Regions from separate parts of the Rhodoferax ferrireducens T118 genome, predicted to be linked through region 3. Evidence: predicted binding sites of a transcription regulator. Region 3 holds the regulator's gene; each other region holds the start of a gene.
The links. Region 3 encodes sigma-54, which starts transcription at its own class of promoters, with help from an activator protein. Its sites were predicted from a motif close to TGGCANGNAANCTGCTTT; they were not measured.
Positions count from the first base shown of each region.

Region 1: glnK (P-II family nitrogen regulator) is a predicted target of sigma-54. The motif match lies at 5,667-5,684, and genes of this name have one in related genera.
Region 2: glnA (type I glutamate--ammonia ligase) is a predicted target of sigma-54. The motif match lies at 5,619-5,636, and genes of this name have one in related genera.

Region 1 covers NC_007908.1:481,594-489,415, forward strand. The annotation lists gene RFER_RS02335 (putative bifunctional diguanylate cyclase/phosphodiesterase) at 1-1,427, shown strand, start outside; gene RFER_RS02340 (chemotaxis protein CheW) at 1,439-3,985, shown strand; gene RFER_RS02345 (YifB family Mg chelatase-like AAA ATPase) at 3,982-5,514, opposite strand; gene glnK (P-II family nitrogen regulator) at 5,772-6,110, shown strand; gene RFER_RS02355 (ammonium transporter) at 6,145-7,698, shown strand.
Region 2 covers NC_007908.1:3,283,373-3,291,194, reverse strand. The annotation lists gene xth (exodeoxyribonuclease III) at 1-687, shown strand, start outside; gene ntrC (nitrogen regulation protein NR(I)) at 743-2,305, opposite strand; gene glnL (nitrogen regulation protein NR(II)) at 2,340-3,446, opposite strand; gene RFER_RS15070 (hypothetical protein) at 3,452-3,967, opposite strand; gene glnA (type I glutamate--ammonia ligase) at 4,156-5,571, opposite strand; gene RFER_RS15060 (competence/damage-inducible protein A) at 5,784-6,608, opposite strand; gene RFER_RS15055 (EI24 domain-containing protein) at 6,589-7,485, opposite strand; gene RFER_RS15050 (16S rRNA pseudouridine(516) synthase) at 7,514-7,822, opposite strand, start outside.
Region 3 covers NC_007908.1:809,413-817,234, forward strand. The annotation lists gene RFER_RS03850 (PsiF family protein) at 1-123, opposite strand, end outside; gene argS (arginine--tRNA ligase) at 271-1,968, shown strand; gene RFER_RS03860 (SPOR domain-containing protein) at 2,036-2,671, shown strand; gene RFER_RS03865 (thiol:disulfide interchange protein DsbA/DsbL) at 2,745-3,419, shown strand; gene lptA (lipopolysaccharide transport periplasmic protein LptA) at 3,606-4,247, shown strand; gene lptB (LPS export ABC transporter ATP-binding protein) at 4,247-5,041, shown strand; gene RFER_RS03880 (RNA polymerase factor sigma-54) at 5,055-6,647, shown strand; gene RFER_RS03885 (THUMP domain-containing class I SAM-dependent RNA methyltransferase) at 6,644-7,822, shown strand, end outside.

The sequences.
Region 1 (7,822 bases), 330 kb from region 3:
ACAGCAGCCTGTCGCGCCAGCGCGAGGCTCAATTGCCGGGCCTGGCCGCGACCATCGGCGAACTGATTGCGCAGACGGTGCAGCGCCTGGAGCAGCAGGAACTCATCCGGCAGCTGGCGCAGGTCGACGACCTGACCGGACTGGCCAACCGCAAACACTTCCATCATCTGCTGGATGCGGCGTGCCTGAGCGCCACCGCATCGAGCACCTCGTTTGCCGTCCTGAATATCGACCTCGACCGCTTCAAGCAAATCAACGATGCCTTCGGCCACGAAGCCGGCAATCTGGTCCTGCATGAATTCGCACAGCGCTTGCAGCGACTTGGACCGGCCGGGTCTGCGCTGGGCCGGCTGGGAGGCGACGAGTTTGCCCTTCTGGTGACACCCGCCGGCTCGGCCGCGCAACTGCAGGCCCTGGGTGAGCGGGTGCTGCTGGCCGCGCGCCAGCCGTTTCTGTTCGAGCGGCAGGAATTGACGATGTCGGCCAGCGTGGGGATCAGCATTTTCCCCGACGACGGCTGGACCGGCTCGGAACTCATGCGCTGCGCCGACGCCGCCATGTACCGGCGCAAACACGGCGGCCGCAACGGCTTGAGTTTTTTCTCCAGCGGCACGTCCGGTACCCTGGCTGAGCAGCGCTCTGCGCTGGCCAGGCAACTGACGATGGAAGCCGAGTTGCAGCGTGCGCTGGTGAACCATGAATTCTTTCTGGCGTACCAGCCGGTTTTTGGCCGTGACGCCGAGCACATGGTCGCGGTCGAGGCACTGATTCGCTGGCGCCGGCCCGGCGGCGACGTGGTGCCGCCCGATCTCTTCATTCCGGTGGCGGAGCAGAGCGGCCTGATCGTGCAGATCGGCCGCTGGGTGGTCAAGCAGGCCTGCCATGATCTGGCGCAGTTGCATCGCGCTGGCTTCACCGACTTGCAGGTCAACGTCAACATGGCGGCGCCCGAGTTTGTCAATCCCAATTTGCCCGGCGAATTGATGGCCGTGCTGCAGGCGTGCGGGGTGGCGCCGCGCCACCTCTGCCTGGAGCTGACCGAGGGCCTGGTGATGAAGCAGCCCGACAAGGTCATTCCCGTCATGGTGGCCTTGCGGCAACTGGGCTGCAAGGTCAGCCTGGACGATTTCGGGATGGGGCATTCATCGCTGTCGCGCATGAAGATGTTGCCGATCTCCTCTTTGAAAATTGACCGCTCCTTTGTCAGCGGCCTGCCCGATGACCGTGGCGATGCCGCGATCGTGCGCACCATTCTGGACCTGGGGCGCCACATGAAGCTGCAGGTCATCGCCGAAGGGGTCGAGACCGACGCGCAGCTCCTGTTCTTGCGCCAATTCGGATGCACCCTGATTCAGGGTTTTCTATTGGGCCGACCCAAAACAGTACCCGAGCTGATGGCAGCTCATCCACAAACCACCCGCGACTAGGCTAAAAAAACATGACCCATACGGCTGCCCCACTTCAAATTGACACCTATCTGCCCTACATGCGCGACGTGATCCGCTGCGAACAATCGCTGCACGAGCTGAACCTGATGTGGCGCATGATTGAATCCTCCGCCAAGATGAACTGCCCGGTCGAGGCGAAGACCATTTTGCCGACCATGGCGGCCACGCGCGAAGGCTTCAACCGCCTGGAGCAGGAGCTGGTCGCCAGTCTGGTGAACGAAAAAATTGCCACGGTGCTCGATGAGATCGGCACCAAGGCCCAGTATGTGATCGATATCGTGGTGCGCAATCTGTACGAGCGCACCGCCGATGTGGGTTTTCTGGCCACCGACAACGAGTTGTGCGCCTTTGTCGCCGGCCTGACCGACCAGCAGAGCGCCATTCGCCAGCGGCTGCGGGCCTACCGCAACAAATACACGGTGTACGACGAAATCATGTTGCTCGATACCGCCGGCAATGTGCTGGTGCAGATTGACGAGTCCACGCCGCTGGAAGGCAGCGTTGATCCGCTGCTGGCCCAGACACTGGCCAGCAACACGTATGTTGAAACATTTCGCGCCACGGATTTGCGTCCGGCCAAAAAGCAGGCGCTGATTTATTCGCGCCGCATGCTGCATCCCGACACCGGCGTGGTCGTCGGCGTGTTGTGTCTGTGTTTCAACTTCGAGCAGGAAATGGCGGGCATCTTTCAGTCGCATCGCGATCCGGCCGGGCGCTCCAACATGATGCTGCTCGACGGTAGCAATCGCGTGATTGAAAGTGCGGATGCCTTGTGGATTCCACCCGGTGCCGTGGTGCCGGTCAACACCGCCTCAAACCCGGCACTGATGATGTTTGCCGGTCGTGAATACCTGGTGCGAACCTACCCTGCCGGGGGTTACCAAGGCTACCCCGGGCCGCCGGGCTGGCAAGGCCAGGTCATGATTCCGGTTGACGTGGCTTTCACCGGCGGCGCCAGAAGCACCCTGACCACGCTTGATCCCGGTGTTGCGGCCGGCTTGCTGTCGCACGCCCAATCCTTCTCGCCCCCGCTCTACGAGATCATGGCCGCCGCTGAAAACATCCAGCGCGTGGTGTGGAACGGGCAGGTGATGACAACCGGCCAGCGCGGCGAACAGATGAAACTCAAGACGATCCTGGACCAGATCAGTGAAACCGGCGCGCGCAGCAACGAGCTGTTTTCAAAATCGATCGCCGATCTGTATGAAACGGTGCTGGCGTCCAGCCTGCGCGATTCGGAATTCGTGTCGCACTTGCTGGTCGATCTGCTGGACCGCAACCTGTACGAGCGCTCGGACGACTGTCGCTGGTGGGCCTTGACGCCGGAGCTGCAGGCGGCGCTGGCGGCGCCGGCGGCGCCGCAGCGCGATGGCGAGATGGTCGAGCGCATCACCGGCATTCTGGAATACATCAACCGCCTGTACACGGTCTACACCTGCATCTTCGTCTATGACGCCAGCGGCTGCATTGTCGCCAGCACCCAGCCCGACCAGGATGGCGGGACGGTGCTGGGGACCTTCATCGAAGCCGACACGCTGGCGCAGGTGCGTGCGCTGCGCAGTGAACAGGATTACTGCGTGACGCCGTTTGCACCCAGCCCACTGTACGGTGGCCGACCCACCTATGTGTACCACGCGGCCATCCGCGACCCCAATGACGATGCGAGCGTGGTCGGCGGTATCGGCATCGTGTTCGACTCAAAGCCTGAACTCGATGCCATGCTGCGCAGTGGCCTGGGCCACAAGGCGGGGATGAACGCCCTGTTTGTGGATCGACGGGGCTGCGTCATCGCCAGCACGGACCCGACACGCCCGGTCGGAACGAGATTGGAAATGGATCAGACTTTGCTGGCGCTGCCCAACGGCAGCAGCGCGTCGCGCATCGTGATCCACGACGGTCATTACGCGATCATGGGTTGCACCGTCTCCAGCGGCTACCGCGAATTCAAGGTGTCCGATGGCTACCGTGAAGATGTGTTGGCCCTTGTGTTTGATTCCTTCGGTGAAGTGCGTGAGCGCCCGGGCGTTGGCCACCAGGGCCACACGGTGTTGCAATCGGATTTGACCGCCATCGGGGGGTTTGAATTCGCCACGTTCTTTGTCGATGGCGCCCTGTTCGCCTTGCCCGCCGAGCATGTTCTGGAGGCGCTGCCCGCGGCAAAAATATCGACCGTGTCCAGGGGCGAGCGCAAAGCCTGCATCGGCCTGCTGGGGCTGCAGCATGAAGCGGTGAACCATGGCTCGGTCTGGGTTTTTGACCTGGGCTATCTGCTGCACGGCCAACCCTCCGTCATCGACAAAAGCAGCCAGGTCATCATCGTGCGCTACGGCGGGCAAACGATTGGTCTGCTGGTCGATGCGCTGCACGACGTACCGGCGTTCAATCAGTCCCAAATCATGCACTCGCCCTTTACCGGGCAGGCCGACGGCGCGCTGGTGAAACATTTCATCAAGGCCAATGGCGGCCAATTGCTGATTCAGACGGTGGATGTCAGCAGCCTTTTTGCGGTCCTGATGAATCGCAAGGCGATGGCCTAGGCGCGCAGCGCACGCCGGTATTGCATCGCCTCGGCCACGTGTGTCACCTGGGTGCTGCTTGCCCCGGCCAGGTCGGCGATGGTGCGGGCCACTTTAAGGGCCCGGTGTGTGCTGCGGGCCGACCAGCCCAGGCGCGCGGCCGCCAGGTTGAGAAACTTGGCGGCGGCATCGTCAAGCAACAAATAGTGGTCTATTTCCTGTCCCTGCAGCGCCTGGTTCGCCTTGCCCTGGCGTGCCATGGCGCGCTCGCGCGCGGCCGTGCAACGCGCGCGGATGACGGCGGTGGCTTCACCGGCTGCTGCCTGCAGCAAGTCCGCCGCCGGCAAGGCCGGCACTTCCACATGCAGGTCAATACGATCCACCAGCGGGCCGCTCAGCTTGCTCTGGTAACGCGCCACCTGGTCGGGTGTGCAGCGGCAGACCTTTTGCTTTGATCCCAGATAGCCGCAAGGGCAGGGGTTCATGGCGCCAATCAGCTGAAAGCGGGCCGGAAATTCGGCGCGCCTTGCCGCGCGCGAAATCGTGATCACCCCCGACTCCAGCGGTTCGCGCAGCGCCTCCAGCGCGGCACGGGGGAATTCTGGCAATTCGTCCAGGAACAGCACGCCATGGTGCGCCAGTGAAATTTCGCCGGGCCGCGGGGGTGAACCGCCGCCCACCAGTGCCACGGCGCTGGCGGTGTGGTGCGGGCTGCAAGTGGGCCGCTGCGCCCACTTGTCCAGCGAAAAGCGCCCGCCCAGGCTGGCCACGGCAGCGCTTTGCAGCGCCTCAAGGGTCGTCATGGTGGGCAGCAGGCCGGCAAAGCGTTGCGCCAGCATCGACTTGCCCGAGCCGGGCGGCCCCATCAGCAACAGACTGTGGCCGCCAGCAGCGGCAATCTCCAGGGCGCGTTTGGCGCCCAGTTGACCTTTGACATCGGCCAGATCCAGATACCGTACCAGCTCGGGCTGGGGCGCGGCCGTGACCCGCGACCAGCCCGCCGCGGGCTCCGCTGGCGGCGCGTTGTCGTCCTGCGGCAAAAAATGCTGCACCACATCAAGCAGATGGCGGGCGCTATAGACCTGGGCGTCGGGCACCAGCGCGGCTTCTTCGGCGCTGCCGGGCGGCAACACCAGTTGCGTCACCACCCGGCTGGCGTGCAAAGCCAGGCTCATGGCCAGCGCGCCGCGCACCGGGCGCAGCTCGCCCGACAGCGACAACTCGCCGGCGAATTCATAGCCCGCCAGACGGGCCGCATCGATCTGGCCACTGGCGGCCAGAATGCCCAACGCAATCGGCAAGTCAAAGCGGCCCGAATCCTTGGGCAGGTCGGCGGGCGCCAGATTGACCGTGATGCGCTTGTTGTGGGGAAACTCCAGCCCGGAATTTTGAATCGCAGAGCGCACCCGCTCGCGCGCCTCCTTCACCTCAACGTCGGCCAAGCCGACCAGCGTGAAGCTGGGCAGGCCATTGGCCAGGTGAACCTCCACCGTGACCGCCGACGCGTCCAGGCCCAGCAGCGCACGGCTTTGCACCAAAGACAGGCTCATCAGGATTCCTCTTCAAAAAAGGGCTGGCGCGAATTGGTGCTGCGCCCTGGTTTATGCACCAAGTATGTGCGTACTGTTTATTTATACATGAATATTAGCGCAAACCCAAGGCGACCGCCATCGCTAATCACCACCCGCTGTCGCAAAAATAGTGGCATGAACCATGCTTAAGACTCTTGTGTACCCACTTTATCGGAGAAGCTGATGAAACTGAATTCACGGAGCACCCTTCACTTATTCCATGCCAAGGAGAAATCATGAAACTCGTCACCGCCATCATCAAACCCTTCAAGCTTGACGAAGTGCGCGAAGCACTCTCGGCCATCGGCGTGCAGGGCATCACCGTGACCGAAGTCAAAGGCTTCGGTCGTCAAAAAGGTCACACCGAACTCTACCGCGGCGCCGAGTACGTGGTCGACTTTCTACCCAAGGTCAAGATCGAAGCCGCCGTCGCCGATGAACTGGTCGAGCGGGTGATTGAAACCATTGAGGGCGCCGCCCGCACCGGCAAGATTGGCGACGGCAAGATTTTTGTTTATGACGTTGAACAAGTCGTGCGCATCCGCACCGGCGAGACCGGCAAGGAGGCGCTGTAAGCGCCTCGCCCCCACCTTGATGAGAAAACTTACCATGAAAAAATTATTGCTTTCCTTTGCCCTGGGTTTGAGTCTGCTCGCTGGTGGCTCGGCCGCCTTGGCGCAAGCCCCGGCCGCCACGGCGGAGCCCGCAGCGGCGTCCGCCAGCGCTGCCCCGGCAGAGGCCAAACCCGCTGAAGCGGCGGCGCCGGCTGCGTCAGTCGCACCCGCTGCCGCAGCCACCCCGGCCGCCGCAGCCGCCGCGCCGGCACCGGTGCCGAACAAGGGCGACACCGCCTGGATGATGGTGTCGACCCTGCTGGTGATCCTGATGACGGTGCCTGGCCTGGCGCTGTTTTACGGTGGCCTGGTGCGCTCCAAAAACATGCTGTCGGTGTTGATGCAGGTGATGGTCACCTTCTCGCTGATCGTCGTGCTGTGGTTCATTTACGGCTACAGCCTGGCGTTCACCGAGGGCAACGCCTTCATTGGCGGCTTCGACCGGCTGTTCATGAAAGGCATCTGGGACAACGTGGCGGGCACGTTCGCCAACGGCGCCACCTTCAGCAAGGGCGTGGTGATTCCCGAAATTGTGTTTGCCGCCTTCCAGGCCACCTTTGCCGGCATCACGTGCACCCTGATCGTCGGCGCTTTCGCCGAGCGCATGAAGTTCTCGGCCGTGCTGATGTTCATGGCGCTGTGGTTTACCTTCAGCTACGCCCCGATCGCCCACATGGTGTGGTTCTGGATGGGGCCAGACGCCTACGGCGCCAAAGACGTGGTCGATGCCATGAACGCCAAAGCCGGCTACCTGTGGCAATCGGGCGCGCTCGACTTTGCCGGCGGCACCGTGGTGCACATCAATGCGGCGGTGGCCGGTCTGGTCGGCGCCTACATGGTGGGCAAGCGCATCGGCTACGGCCGGGAATCCATGGCCCCGCACAGCCTGACGCTGACCATGGTGGGAGCTTCCTTGCTGTGGGTCGGCTGGTTCGGCTTCAATGCCGGCTCGGCGCTCGAAGCCAACGGCTTTGCCGCGCTGGCCTTCATCAACACCTTTGGCGCCACGGCGGCGGCGGTGTTGGCCTGGTCTGTCGGTGAAGCGCTGATGCGCGGCAAGGCTTCGATCCTGGGTGCGGCCTCCGGTGCGGTGGCGGGCCTGGTTGCCATCACGCCAGCTGCGGGCAATGTGGGTGTCGGCGGTGCCCTGGTGATTGGCACGGTGGCCGGCTTTGCCTGCCTGTGGGGTGTCAATGGGCTCAAGAAGCTGATCGGTGCCGATGACTCGCTCGACGTGTTTGGCGTGCACGGCGTCGGCGGCATCGTCGGTGCGCTGCTGACCGGCGTCTTCAACTCGCCCGCACTGGGCGGCCCCGGCTATGTGGCCGACTGGGTGACTGCCACCATGGTGACCAGCGCCGACTACTCGATTGCATCGCAAGTCTGGATTCAGGCCAAAGCGGTGTTGACCACCATTGTCTGGTCGGGCGTCGTGTCCTTCGTTGCCTACAAGATTGTCGACCTGACCATCGGTCTGCGTGTCAGTGAAGAAGACGAGCGCGAAGGTCTCGACATCACGTCACACGGCGAAACCGCTTACAGCAACTAAACCGGATCACGCTGCAAGCCCACCCGAGTCTGTGGCTCGGGTGGGCTTTTTTTTCGGGTCAAGGTTTTGCAACCCGTGCCCGGATACACCTTTGCAGATGTGGTGCGGCTCCGCAAGAAAGCCG
Region 2 (7,822 bases), 2.2 Mb from region 3:
CTGCAAGAACTCAAGCTGACCGACGACAAGTTTCCTGTCGATGCTTTCAGGCAAGCCGGTTACCACGCTGAATGCTTCGGCCAGAAGACCTACAACGGCGTCGCGTTGCTCAGCCGGGAACCGGCACTCAACGTGGTGCGCAACGTCCCCGGCTTTGCCGACGACATGGCGCGCTCAATCAGTGCCGAGGTCAACGGTGTGCGTGTCATCGGTGCCTATTTCCCCAATGGGCAGGAGCCGGGCTCCGACAAGTTTGAATACAAAATGGCCTGGCTCAAGGGCTTGCGCGACTGGGTCCGCGGCGAATTGCTGACGCACCCCAGACTGGTGCTGATGGGTGACTACAACATCACCTTTGACGATGCCGATGTGTGGGACCCGGTGGGCCTGAAAGACACGATTCATTGCACCGAAGAGGAGCGTTACCACCTGCGCGCCCTGATTGCGCTGGGTCTGCATGACAGTTTCCGCCTGTTCGCGCAGCCCGAGAAAAGCTACTCCTGGTGGGACTACCGCGACTTCGCCTTTCGACGTAATCATGGCTTGCGCATCGACCACATTCTGGTCAGTGATGCACTCAAACCGCTGGTGACGGCTTGTGTGATTGACAAGGCGCCGCGCAAGAATGAACGCCCCAGCGACCACGCGCCGGTGGTGGTGACGCTGGCGGACACCAACAAAGTCTAGTTTTCTATTATTTTAATAGCTGCTAGCTAAGGCTGGTCGGGGGCTAGAGCCTGATTTACTCCAAACCCAACTCCTGAATCTTGCGCGTGATGGTGTTGCGCCCGATGCCCAGCTTTTGGGCTGCCTCAATGCGTCGGCCCCGGGTGACGGCCAGTGCGGCCAGAATCAATCGCGCCTCAAAACGGTGCGTCAGGGCGTCCCACACATCATTGCGACCACTTGCCAGCAAGGCAAGGGCCTCGGCTTCAAGCCCCAACTCCCAGGCCGCCCCGACCACTTCACCGGCGCTGCCAGGCTGCGGTGGCGCCGTGGCAGCCGATCCGTAAGAGGGCATTGACTCTGGGCCTGCGGTGGCGGCTACCACCGATGACTCGGGTGGGTGCGGTTGCGGGGCAGACATCATCAGGGTTGCGGGCGAGGGCATGGCGGCCGGCGTCTCACCGGGGCCAGTTGCCATCACCCCCACTTCCGGCGGCAAGTCCTTGGGTTCGATCACCTGTGCTGGCGCCATCACGGTCAACCAGTGGCAGATGTTTTCCAGCTGCCGCACGTTACCCGGAAAGGCAAAGTTGCCGAGCCACACCAGGGCCGCTTCTGAAATCCTCTTGGGCTCGACACCCAGCTGGGCGGCACTTTGCTGCAAAAAGTGGCGCGTCAGTACGGCAATGTCCTCCTTGCGCTCACGCAAGGGCGGCAGGCGCAGGCGGATGACGTTGAGCCGGTGAAACAGATCCTCCCGGAAGGCGCCCTCCTTGACGCGTTGCTCCAGGTTTTGGTGCGTGGCGGCAATCACGCGCACATTGGTCTTGACGGCGCTGTGGCCCCCCACGCGGTAAAAATGGCCGTCGCTCAAGACGCGCAACAAACGGGTTTGCAGGTCAAACGGCATGTCGCCGATTTCATCCAGAAACAGCGTGCCGCCATCGGCCTGCTCAAAGCGGCCCCGGCGCATGGCTTGCGCGCCGGTGAAGGCGCCGCGCTCGTGCCCGAACAGTTCGGATTCCAGCAAATCTTTGGGGATGGCCGCGGTGTTGATCGCCACAAACGGCCCCTTGGCGCGTGGCGAGTGCTTGTGCAGCGCACGCGCCACCAGCTCTTTGCCCGAGCCAGACTCACCGGTGATCATGACCGTGACGTTGCTCTGGCTCAAACGGCCGATGGCGCGAAACACATCCTGCATGGCCGGCGCCTGTCCCAGCATCTCGGGGGCGTCGGAGGTGAGTTCTTGCGCCACTTCTTCGCGCTGGCTTTCTTCTACCGCGCGGCGAATCAGCTCCACCGCCTTGGACAGGTCAAATGGCTTGGGCAGGTATTCAAACGCGCCGCCCTGAAAGGCCGATACCGCGCTGTCCAGATCGGAATACGCGGTCATGATGATCACCGGCAGCGCAGGGTATTTTTCCTTCACTTTTTCCAGTAGATCCAAACCCGAGCCGCCCGGCATGCGAATGTCACTCACCAACACGCGTGGCGCGTTGTCGTCGTTGCAGTCATTGAGCGCGGCCAGCACCTCGCGCGAACTGGTGAAACTGCGCGTGGGCAAATCTTCTCGCAGCAGCGCCTTCTCCAGCACGAAGCGGATGGACTGGTCATCATCTACGATCCAAATCGGCTTCATATGTGGGCTTACCTCAGGTCAATGGCGAGAACGGTTAAGGGAGTGGAATCAATATCTTGAAATCCGTGCAGCCCGGCACACTGTCGCACTCGATCAAGCCGTGGTGTTGCTGGACAAAGGTTTGCGCCAATGTCAGTCCCAGCCCCGAACCGCCTTCACGCCCTGACACCAGCGGATAGAAAATGCGGTCTTTGATCGAGTCTGGTACACCAGGCCCGTTGTCAATCACATGCAATTCCAGTGCCAACCGGTAGCGTTGTTTACCAAAAGTGATCTGGCGCGCAATTCGCGTGCGAAAAGTCAGGCAGGCGCTGCCTTGCGCTATCTGCGCTGCCAGCGCCTGGCAGGCGTTGTGCGCAATGTTGAGTACGGTCTGAATAAGCTGCTCGCGGTCACCGCGAAACTCGGGAATCGAGGTGTCAAAGTCGCGCACCACCTGCAGGCCCTTGGGGAATTCGGCCGACAGGAGCAGCCGCACATGTTCACAGACCTCGTGGATGTTGACATCCCCCACCAGATGCGGGCGCCGGTGCGGTGCCAGCAGCCGGTCCACCAGTGTTTGCAGACGATCCGCCTCATGGATGATGACCTGCGTGTATTCGGTGAGTTCTGCCGAGTCCATTTCGAGCTCCAGCAACTGCGCCGCGCCGCGAATACCGCCCAGCGGGTTCTTGATCTCGTGCGCCAGATTGCGAATCAACTCTTTGTTGGCCTGCGCCTGCTCAGCCAGGCGTTCCTCCCGGTCCTGACGCGCTTGTTGCTCCAGTGGCAGCAACTCGACCACAATTTCATCTTCTGTTTCAGTCCGGGTCACGATCACGTGCACCGGCAGTGGCTCGTGGTTCAAGCGTTTGAGCCAGGTGTCATAGCGCAAGGCGGCAAATTCATTGTCATCCGCGCTTTGCAGGGCCTGTTGGAGGCGGGCGGGTTCCGTAAAGCTGTCGGACAGGCATGAGCCCACAATCGCGCGCCGTGACATGCCGCGCGCATCCTCCAGCGCGGCATTGGCAAAGAGGACGGTGCCATTGCTGTGCACCACTGCCACCAGCGTGGCCAGCAGGTCAAACGACTGGAAGCGCAGCGTCGCCGCGGCGCTGGACGCGACGTCAGGGGCAGTCGGGGTGTGATCGGGCTTGTCCAAGCGACTTACTTAGCCCCAGGTGCCGCCGCCGGAACGCCGAGTCGCCCGAGTTCACGCCGAATGCCGGCCATGTCGCTCTCGTTGCGGGCCAGACTGGCCTTGAGTTCCGCCACCCGGTCCAGGTATTTCTGGTAATTGCGCGCCTCGCTGCCCTGCTTTTCCGGCTCGCCGTTGTTGTATTCCCGCAGCAACTCTTCCTGGCGCGCCTGGGCTTTCTTCAGCTCCAGTTCGAGAATCTGGCGCGCATCCGAGTCACGCGACTTCTGATCTGCGGCGTCGACCCGCTGCCCGGGCGCAGACGCAGCTTGCGGCGCTGCCGCTGCCGGCTTCTGCTGGGCGGCATGGGGACGGGTGCCCTGCACCACGGTCACGTTGCCGCCTTCCATGAGCTTGCAGCCTTTTGTCTGGGCACTGGGCACGGTGTTGGTGTATTCGTTGCCACAGCGGTAAATTCGCTCCTGGGCAAAGCTGTTGCCCACCAACAAGCAAGCCGCCAGGGAAATCAATAAAGCATGGTTCATAAATTTTCCACGCTGGAAAAAATGCATGGATGAAGTTGTCAGTATGCGTCAGTTACACATGATGTGAAGAAAGTTCAATCCACGCAAATGAAAAAGGACGGCAAATGCCGTCCTTTTTTACCACATTCCTTGTCAGTTGAGGACAGAGCTGGCTCGCTGCGCCCTGTCCCGCAAGGTTCTGTCGTGGTTTACAGCGAATAGTACATGTCGAACTCGATCGGGTGGGTGGCCATGCGCAAGCGCGTGACCTCGCCCATCTTGAGTTCAATGTAGGCATCGAGCAGACTGTCGGTGAAGACGCCGCCCTTGGTCAGGAAGCTGCGGTCAGCGTCCAGGCAGTCCAGCGCCTGGTCCAGGCTGTGGCAGACGGTCGGAATCTTCGCGTTTTCTTCTGGTGGCAGGTGGTACAGGTCTTTGGTGGCGGCTTCGCCCGGATGGATTTTGTTTTCCACGCCGTCCAGACCGGCCATCATCAGGGCCGCAAAACCAAGGTACGGATTCATCAGCGGATCGGGGAACCGAGCCTCGATGCGGCGGCCCTTGGGGTTGGCCACGTACGGAATGCGGATCGAGGCCGAGCGGTTCTTGGCCGAATAAGCCAATTTCACCGGGGCCTCAAAACCGGGCACCAGACGCTTGTAGCTGTTGGTGCCGGGGTTGGTGATGGCGTTCAAGGCGCGGGCGTGCTTGATGATACCGCCCACGTAGTACAGCGCAAAGTCGCTCAAACCAGCATAGCCGTCGCCGGCAAACAGGTTTTTGCCGTCTTTCCAGATCGACTGGTGCACGTGCATGCCCGAGCCGTTGTCGCCGACGATCGGTTTGGGCATGAAGGTGGCGGTTTTGCCATAGGCATTGGCCACGTTTTGCACCACGTATTTCAGGACTTGCGTCCAGTCGGCGCGTTGCACCAGCGTGCTGAACTTGGTGCCCAGTTCATTCTGACCGGCGCCTGCCACTTCGTGGTGGAACACTTCAACCGGAATGCCCAGCGATTCGAGGATCAGGGACATCTCGGCGCGCATGTCTTGCGTGCTGTCCACCGGGGGCACTGGAAAGTAGCCGCCCTTGACGGTATTGCGGTGACCGCGATTGCCGCCTTCGATCTTCTTGCCGGAATTCCAGGGCGCTTCGTACTCGTCGATCTTGAAGAAAGTGCCCGACATGTCGGTGTTCCAGCGCACGTCATCAAAGATGAAAAATTCTGGCTCAGGGCCGAAAAAGGCGGTGTCTCCCATGCCGGAGGCCTTGAGGTAGGCTTCAGCACGCTTGCCGACGGAGCGGGGGTCGCGGTCATAGGCTTTGCCGTCATTGGGCTCAACCACGTCGCAGCTCATGAACAACGTCGTTTCTTCAAAGAACGGATCAATGTTGGCGGTGTTGGGGTCGGGCATGAGCTGCATGTCGGAGGCTTCAATGCCTTTCCAGCCGGCGATCGACGAGCCGTCAAAGGCGTGGCCCGAACTGAACTTGTCTTCATCAAAATGAGAAACCGGCACGGTCACGTGCTGTTCCTTGCCCCGGGTATCGGTGAAACGGAAGTCAACAAACTTGACTTCGCTGTCTTTCACCATCTTCATGACGTCTGCGACGGTCTTGGCCATCAAATACTCCTGGTTGAATCGTTGTTGAAAAGGGTATGGTTAGGTGTCATGCAGTTTTTGTGCCAGTTGCGGCGCTGCGACCTAAGTGTCCAATACAACATTTTGCCCTGACTTTCAGTCGTTGCCGACCTCCGTTGCAGAAACATTACATCGCATCAATGAGTTTTAGCACCAATTAAGTGCGCTCACTTGTAGTTGCTGATTTGTCAGGATTATTTCTGCACCAATTCAGGGCCAAGATTGGCGTTAAGACGGTGCAGACCCGCCAGCAGATCAGCATAGGCCGGGGCGACCCGTGCTGGTTCACCCTTGACCCCCAGTTCAATGTGCCGTCCGTACTCGGGATGATCCACGCTGGGCAGGCTGAACACCTTGATGCCGATGTGCCGCCGCTCAATGTCTTGCATCAGCGGCGTCAGTGTGGCTTCCATGGCGCCAAACACAATGACCGACTGCTCGATCCAGGCGGCAGTTTGATGCAACTGCGGGTAATGCGTGTCGAGCACCCATTCGATCATCGGCCAGGCCATGACCGGAAAACCGGGCACAAAGTGCACCGAGCCCCAGCTGAAGCCCGCAATGCGGTTGTACGGGTTGGGAATGATCTCCGCACCGACCGGAAACACGGCCATGTTGAGCCGGTGCTGGTTGTCAGGGTGATCGGCCTCATAGACGCTGCCCTGTTCTTTGGCGAGGTCTTGCATGCGCTGGCGGATCAGTTCGGCGGCCTGGGGGTGCAGCGCCAGTTCAAGTCCGAGGGCATTTGCGGCGCACTGGCGGGTGTGGTCGTCGGGGGTGGCGCCAATGCCGCCGGTTGAAAACACCACATCGCCCGATGCAAAGGCACGCTTCAGTGTGGCCGTGATGCGCTCGGGCGAGTCGCCCACGTACTCGGCGTAGTCAAGCGACAGGCCGCGCGCTTTGAGCAGTTCGATGACTTTGGGCAGGTGCTTGTCAGCGCGCTTGCCTGACAAAATTTCATCCCCAATGATGATCAGGCCGAAACGGGGTGCTGCGTTAGAGGGAGGTGTTGGCATTGGCAGTTGGTTCATCCGGCAATGTTAGCGCCTGCACGTCAATTATTGTGGCGCCAGGCGTGGGCCCGGCTGCGACCGGGTCCGCCTCGGCGCGCAAGGCTTGCAGGGCGGCCAGACTGTAATGCGCAAACCAGAGTGACGACAACGCAAAGATCAGCGTGTAAAGCCAGATCGCCAGTGGCATCAAAATGACAAACGCCGCCGCAAACAAGACGCCTGAGGCCCACAACATGCTGGGTGCGGCGCCCAGGTAGCCGCAAAAAACGCCGATACCCAACAGCCAGCCGCGATGACGGCGAAAAATCTCGCGTCGCTCCTCGACACTGGCGTGTTCGGCCAGTGCATCAAACGCCATCACGCGATAAGTCAGCCAACCCCAGATCAGCGGCGGCAGCACCAGAATCAAGGGCGGAATCAGCCACAGCGGCAGGGAAACCAGCAAGGCGATCAAGGCCAGCCCGGTCGAGCCCAAAGACCACAGCAGACTGCGCACCAAGGAGCCACCGTGCTTGCGCTCGAGTTGCGGAAAACGCCGCGCAGCCACCAGCCGGGTCAGCAGCGGTGTCATCAACAGCGCCACGGTGAGCAAGGACAGCATCACAAGGATGGGTGTCACGGCAAAAATCACGATCAGAGGCGCCAGCGCCAGCTTGAGGCTGCCCGCGCCCACGCTTTGCAGCCAGTCCCAGACGGTGTTGACGAGGGTGGACGCCTCCAGCGCCCCGCGCACCCACTCCAGCGTGTTGTCCCAAAAGTAGTAGCCCAGGCCCCAAGCGAGCGCCACCGTCAGCAGCAGCGGCAACAGCGACAACACGATCACACGCGGATGCAGGCAATAGGCCACTGCGCGCCAGAAGGCATCGAGAAACAGGTTCATGACGCAAGCATACCGCGCGCTCGCAGCATCAGCCCGCGATGCTGGCCAGATCGGCCGCGCTCAACCAGCGCCACTGGCCTGGTGCCAGATCATCGGGCAGGCGCAAACCTCCGATTTGCGAGCGGTGCAAGGCCTCCACCCGGTTGCTGACGGCGGCCACCATGCGCTTGACCTGGTGGTATTTGCCCTCGGTCAGGGTCAGGCGCAGGTGGTGGCTGGATACCGCCTCGGCGGCAGCGGCGCGCACTGGTTTGGGGTCGTCGTCGAGCACCACGCCGGCCAGCAGCCGGGCCACCTGGGTGTCGTCGAGCGGGTGCTTGACCGTGACCTCATAGAC
Region 3 (7,822 bases):
GCAGGTGGCCATTTTGCTTTGCTGGGCCGACTTGGCGGCGGGAGCTGCAGGTGCGTCTGCGGCGTAAGCGGCGCCCACCGACAGTGACAGGCTGATCGCGAGAAGGCTGAGTAGTTTGTTCATTGTCATTCCTTGAAGGATAGGTTTGGAAGGGAATCCAGACTGGATTCCAGCACACAACGCGCGAATTGGCAAACCCGCTGACGTGTTGTCACCAGAACTGCAGTCCGGTTGACGCAAGCGCCAACGCCGTCCCCGTAAAATGAAAGCATGTTGTCTGTAAAAATTGAATTGCTCGAAGCGCTGCACCAAGCGCTTGAAAAATTGTCCCCCGGCGCGGGGTCCAAAGCCGTTTTTGAGTCGCCCAAAGTCGCCGCCCATGGCGACTTGGCCACGACGGCTGCCATGCAGCTGGCCAAGCCGCTCAAGCTCAACCCGCGCCAGTTGGCGGAAAACCTGCGCGCTGAATTGCTGGTGCGCGCACCGTTTGAGCGCTGGGTCGAGGCGATTGATATCGCCGGCCCCGGTTTCATCAACATCAAACTCAAGCCCGAGGCGAAACAGCAAACCGTGCGCGAGGTGTTGTCGCAGGGCCAGCAGTTTGGCAGCCAGCCCGGCACGGGTAAACGCATGCTGGTGGAGTTTGTCTCGGCCAATCCGACCGGCCCCCTGCATGTCGGCCACGGCCGCCAGGCCGCCCTGGGCGATGCCATTTGCAACCTGTACCAGACCCAGGGCTGGGCGGTGTACCGTGAGTTTTATTACAACGACGCCGGGGTGCAGATTGGCACCTTGGCCAGCAGCACCCAGTTGCGCGCCCGCGGCTTCAAGCCGGGCGACCCCGAGTGGCCCAGTGGCGAGAACGCCGCTGCCTACAACGGCGATTACATCGCCGACATTGCCGCTGACTATCTGGCCAAAAAGACGGTTCATTCTGACGACCGTGCGTTCACCGCCTCCGGCGACGTGGAGGCGCTGGACGACATCCGGCTGTTCGCGGTGGCCTATCTGCGCCATGAGCAGGATCTGGACCTGAAAGCGTTCGCCGTCCATTTTGACAACTACTACCTGGAGTCGAGCCTGTACCTGAGCGGCAAGGTCGATGACGTGGTGAAAAGATTGCATGACGCCGGCAAGACCTACGAGCATGACGGCGCCCTCTGGCTCAAGTCCACCGAGTATGGCGACGACAAGGACCGCGTCATGCGCAAGGGTGATGGCAGCTACACCTACTTTGTGCCGGATGTGGCCTATCACATCAGCAAGTGGGAGCGCGGCTTCGAGAAAGTGGTCAACATTCAGGGCACCGACCACCACGGCACCATTGCCCGCGTGCGCGCCGGCCTGCAAGCCGCCAACGTGGGCATCCCCAAAGGCTACCCCGACTACGTGTTGCACACCATGGTGCGCGTGGTGCGCGGGGGCGAGGAGGTCAAAATCTCCAAGCGCGCCGGCAGCTACGTGACGCTACGCGACCTGATCGAGTGGACCAGCAAGGATGCGGTGCGCTTCTTCCTGCTCAGCCGCAAGCCCGACACCGAATACACCTTTGATGTCGATCTGGCGGTGGCCAAAAACAATGACAACCCGGTGTACTACGTGCAGTACGCGCACGCCCGGATTTGCTCGGTGCTGGCCGCCTGGCGCGAGAAGGAGGGTGGCGATGTGGCGAGTCTGGGCCAGGCCGATCTCTCGCCGCTGCAAAGCCCGCAAGCACTGGCGCTGCTGCTGTTGCTGGCCAAATACCCCGAGATGCTGACGGCGGCGGCGGCCGGTTTTGCACCGCATGACGTCACGTTCTATCTGCGCGAGCTCGCCGCCTGCTACCACAGTTATTACGATGCGGAACGTATTCTGGTGGATGACGATCTGATCAAGCGCGCCCGGTTGGCGCTGGTCGCGGCCACCGCACAGGTGTTGCACAATGGACTGGCTGTGCTGGGCGTGAGTGCCCCGCAGAAAATGTAATTCAATAGCCTTGGGGACAGACCTTCAGCTCTGTCCCCAACTGATTAGAAAGCAGAAAGTGCAACGCATGAAACAACAACGCGGTGGAACCATTTTGGGGTTCATCATTGGAGTCGTGGTGGGTCTCGGGGCAGCGCTGGCCGTTGCGGTTTACGTCACCAAGGTTCCCATTCCGTTCATCAACAAGGGCCAAAGTCGTTCGGCGGATCAGGATGTGGCCGAGTCCCAAAGAAACAAGAACTGGGACCCCAACGCACCCTTGTATGGCAAGAACCCGGCCAAACCGGTAGAGCCCGCCAAGGCAGAAACACAGACGGGCGCCGACACCGGTGCCGGTGCCGCGCCAGTGCAAGTGCCAGCGCCAGCGCCAGCGCCAACTGCCAAAGGCAAGGAGATCAAACCAGCCGTGTCTGCCGATCCCCTGGGTGATCTGGCCCAGGCGCGCGCCGGCGCCGCGGTGGCCGAACCGTTCTCCTACTTTGTTCAAATTGGGGCTTTCCGTACCGCTGAAGACGCTGAAAGCCAGCGCGCCAGGTTGTCTCTTGGTGGTGTACAAGCCAAAGTGAGCGAGCGTGAGCAGTCGGGTCGGACGGTGTTTCGGGTCCGCGTTGGACCGTTCGGTAAAAAGGAAGAGGCCGATCAGGCCAAGGAAAAACTCGATGCTGCCGGTTATGACACCGCGCTGGTGCGGGTAGCGCGCTAGCGCACTGTGCGGTCGAGGCGTTGAACTATTGCCGATCTGCCCGGTCCCACTACTTTTTTTGGAGTGATTAAAGATGAAGCGTCGTGATTTTTCCTTTACCTGTGGCGCAGCGCTGGCTGCCAGTGCCTTGGTGCTGCCAACAGCACGGGCTCAGACCACCGCCCCGGCCCAGGTTCAGGGCAAGAAGCCTGAATTGGGCACAGACTATCTGCAGTTGGACAAACGCGCGGCGGTCGAAGCCCCGGCGGGGAAAATTGAAGTCGTCGAATTTTTCTGGTACAGCTGCCCGCACTGCAACGCTTTTGAGCCAACCTTTGATGCCTGGAGCAAGCGTGTGCCCAAGGATGTGGTGGTGCGCCGGGTGCCGATCGCTTTCCGGCCTGACTTTGCACCGCAGCAGCGCCTGTTCTATGCGTTGGAGGCGATGGGCTTGCTCGATCAGCTGCACCGCAAAGTGTTTGCCGCCATCCACAGTGAAAAGCAAAGCCTGGCCACGGGCGAGGCGATTGTCGATTGGGTCGCCAAACAGGGTGTGGATAAAGCCAAGTTCCTGGAGAGTTTCAACTCGTTTTCAGTCTCGACCAAGACCAGCCGAGCCACCCAGCTGCAAAACGCCTACAAGGTCGAGGGTGTGCCTGCGCTGGGTGTGGGCGGGCGTTTCTACACCGATGGTTCGCTGGCCAAGAGCATGGAGCGTTCGCTGCAGGTGGTTGAGTTCCTGATCGCGCAAGTTCGCAGCGGCCGATAAATCAATCGTTTTGACCCAAAGGGCTGGCGCCCTGATCCAGGCGATCAGGGTGCCCGGTGCCTGTGCACGAGGCATGTGTGATCCTGCGTGCTTTGTTTTCCCTCTCTCAGTGTGCGGCGTGGGGCAAGAACGGCTTCTGATCGTTACAATGAAAAGACGAGAATTTAATGCAAGATTCATGCCTTTATGAAACTATCACTTTCCACTGTGCTTTTGCTGGCGGCCCTGGCGCCGGGTGCAAGCCTGGTTCGAGCTGAACAAGCCGACCGCAACAAGCCCATGAATGTGGAAGCCGATGCCTTGCGTTATGACGACGCCAAGAAAACCAGCGTGTTTACCGGCCGTGTCGTGTTGACCAAAGGCTCGATTCTGATCCGGGGCGCCCGCATTGAAGTGCGCCAGGACCCCGAAGGCAACCAGTATGGCCTGGTCACGGCCGAGCCCGGCAAACTCGCGTCTTTCCGTCAAAAGCGGGAAGGGCTGGATGAGTTTATTGAGGGCCAGGGCGAAAGCATCGAATACGACAGCCGTGCCGACACCGTGAAATTCAACAAGCAGGCGCAATTGCGCCGTTACCTGGGCGCGACGCTGAACGACGAGATGAGCGGCGGCGTGATTGTTTACAACAACAGCACCGACGTGTTCACCGTTGATGGCGGTGTGGCCCAAGGAGCGCCGAGCGCGACAGGCGGCCGCGTGCGTGCCATGCTGACGCCGAAACCCAATGCCGCCGCAGCGGCAGCGGCGGCAACGGCGCCCGCCAATGCAGCTTCAGCGCCAGCCGATGCGCTGCGCGCCACCACGACGCTGGGCGGGGATAAGAAGTGATGCCAGACAATCTTGTCCGCCCAGCCCAGTTGCGCAGCGATGGCGCCCAGTGCGAGAGTCGACTCGAAGTCAGCCACCTGCAGAAGTTCTACGGCAGTCGCCAGGTGGTCAAAGACGTGTCGCTGGTGGTCTGCAAGGGCGAGGTGGTCGGTTTGCTGGGGCCCAACGGCGCCGGCAAAACGACATCCTTCTACATGATTGTCGGCCTGGTGCATGCCAGCGCGGGTGACATCAAGATCGATGGTCAGTCGGTTGAGCGCATGCCGATTCACAAGCGTGCCCGGCTGGGCTTGAGCTACCTGCCGCAAGAGGCGTCCATTTTTCGCAAGCTCAACGCAGAAGACAATGTGCGGGCGGTTTTGGAGCTGCAGCATGACGAATCCGGCCAGCCGCTGAGCAAGGACGAAATTGAAAAACGACTGACCGCCTTGCTGCAGGACCTGCGCGTGGAGCACCTGCGGGAAACCCCGGCGCTGGCTCTGTCCGGTGGTGAACGCCGCCGGGTCGAGATTGCGCGCGCACTGGCCACGCAGCCGCGTTTCATTCTGCTCGACGAGCCGTTTGCCGGGATCGACCCGATTGCCGTGATCGAGATCCAGCGCATCATCAGCTTCCTGAAGAACCGCGGCATCGGGGTGCTGATCACCGACCACAACGTGCGCGAAACGCTGGGTATTTGCGACCACGCCTACATCATCAGCGATGGCAGCGTGCTGGCCCAGGGCACCCCGGCCGAGATCGTCAACGATGCTGAAGTGCGCCGGGTCTATCTCGGCGAGCACTTCAAGATGTAAACATGTTGACCCCATGAAACAAGGCCTTTCCCTTCGGGTTTCGCAGCATCTGGCGCTGACGCCACAGTTGCAGCAGTCGATCCGCTTGCTGCAACTCTCCACGCTGGAGCTCAGCGCGGAGGTGGACCAGATGCTCGATGACAACCCGTTTCTGGAGATGACGGCAGACGAGTCGCCGCGTGAGGAATTTGGTCTGGCGCAGGCTGACACACCGGTCCGGGGTGATGACCTCGACGCTGAACGTGCTACAAGTTCGGTAGCTGACTATCCAACAGAGACGAGGGCTACAGCCGAGAATGATTCAAATGATTCGCCGCTCTCGGCGGACGATGCGCAGAGTTGGGAGGGCGACGGCAGCGCCTCCTTGGCGCCCGATGACAGCGAGTGGGGCGGTGACGCCAAAGCCCGCAGCAACAACCTCAACGGCGATGACGACGCCGATGTGACCGAGCTGGCGCGCACCCAGGTGTCGCTGCAAAGCCACCTGCACGCGCAGGCGCTGGCCTTGCGCCTGAGTGCCGAGGATCGCGCCGCCTTGCAGTTCTTGATCGAGTCGCTTAATGACGATGGTTATCTGGAAGACACGCTGACCTCGCTCGCCGAGGGGCTCGCCGGCGGCGATGAGGCCCAGGTGGAGCAGCTGGTCCACCATTTCACGGTCGCCTTGGGGCTGCTGCAGAGCCTGGAGCCGGCGGGTGTGGGTGCGCGAGATCTGGCGGAATGCCTGAGTCTGCAACTGCGCGCCTTGCAGCAGCTGGAGCGGCTAGAGCCGGCCCGCGCCGCCACCGTGCAGGTGGCGCTGCGTATTTGTGCCCAACCCATGGAGTTGCTGGCCCGGCGTGACGTCAAGCGCCTGATGCTGCTGTGCGACGCGACGGATGCTGCCGTGCGCGAAGCCATTGCGCTGATCGCCCGTCTGGAGCCCAAGCCGGGGCGGCGCTTCGTGAATGTGGAGCGCAACATCGTGGTGCCCGATGTCCTGGTGATTCAAGTGGGCCAGGGTACGCAGGCCAAATTTCAGGTGCGCCTGAACACCGATGTGATGCCGCGCCTGCGCGTGCACGACATCTACGCCAATGCCATCAAACAGCACAAGGGCGGCGGCAACGATGCGTCCAGCTACGCCGCCCTGCAGCAGCGCCTGCAGGAGGCACGCTGGTTCATCAAGAACATCCAGCAGCGCTTTGACACCATCCTGCGCGTCAGCTCGGCCATCGTCGAGCGGCAAAAGAGTTTTTTCATGCATGGCGAACTCGCCATGCGCCCGCTGGTGCTGCGTGAGATTGCCGAAGAGCTCGGTCTGCACGAGTCCACCATCAGCCGCGTGACCACCGCCAAATACATGGCGACCCCGTTTGGCACCTTCGAGCTCAAGTATTTCTTTGGCTCCGGCCTGGGCACCGAGTCGGGTGGCAATGCGTCGAGCACGGCGGTGCGGGCCTTGATCAAACAATTTATCAGCGCCGAGAGCCCGGCCAAGCCGCTCAGTGACCACCAGTTGTCCGAGATGCTCAAAGAGCAGGGCATCGAATGCGCCCGCCGCACCGTGGCCAAATACCGCGAGGGGCTGCGCATCGCTCCCGCGAGCTTAAGGAAAGCCTTGTGAACCAACTGCAACTCTTCTTGCCCTGCGCCGCTGGCGTGGAAGACTACCTGGCCCCCGAGGTGCTGCGCATCACCGGCTTGCCGCCGGGCTGCGTGACCAAGCAGCGCGGCGGCGTGGCCGTGCGCACGTCCTTCGCGCACGCGATGCTGCTCAACCTCTACAGCCGGCTGGCGCAGCGTGTGCTGGTGCTGCTGTCGTTCACCGAGTACCGCAACGAACAGGATTTGTACCGCGCCGCCAGTGAGGTGGCCTGGGAGCGCTGGTTCACGCCGCGCGAAAGCATCAAGGTGGAAGTGACGGCGCAGCACAGCCCGCTGACCAGCCTCAACTTTGCCGCGCTCAAGATCAAGGACGCGGTGTGTGACCGTTTCCGCGTCACGGCGGGCGGCGTGCGCCCGGACGTCAACACCCAGTGGCCCGATGTGCGCATCTACACGCACCTGACCACCGACAGCTGCTCGCTCTACATCGACACCTCGGGCGAGCCCCTGTTCAAGCGCGGCTGGCGCGAAGACAAGGGCGACGCGCCCTTGAAAGAAACCCTGGCCGCCGCCATGCTGGCCGCCAGTGGCTGGGCCGATGGCGACGAGGATTTGCTGCCGCTGTACGACCCCTGCTGCGGCAGCGGCACGATTGTGATTGAAGCGGCCCAGATCGCCTGCAATATTGCCGCCGGCTCGCTGCGCCGTTTTGCCTTCGAGAAGTATTTGCCGTTCCAGCGCCCCGTCTGGGATGCTATAAAAAAAGAAGCTAAAGAGTCAGAAGTGACGAGGGCTCCAGGCCAAAAACCTATTATTTTCGGCAGTGACGTGGCGCACCGCATGGTCGACTTTGCCCAGCGCAACGCGCAGCGCGCCGGCGTTGCCGACGTGATCGAGTTTCGCGGTGGCGACGCCTTGCAGCGCCTGCCGCCGATTGATATTCCTGGTGTGATGCTGCTCAACCCACCGTATGGCGAGCGCATCGAGGTCGCCGGTGTGGCCAAAGGGGCGCGCCACGCGGCCAGCCAGTTTGAGGACGAAGAGGCCGAAGTGGGTCGTTTTGGTGCCCGCGAGCTGCCGCAGACGCAGGAAGGTGGCGAATTCTTCAGCCAGCTGGCCAGCCACTGGAAGAAGAACTACCCCGGCTGGAGCGCCTGGATACTCACGCCCGACCTGAAACTGCCGGGCAAAATG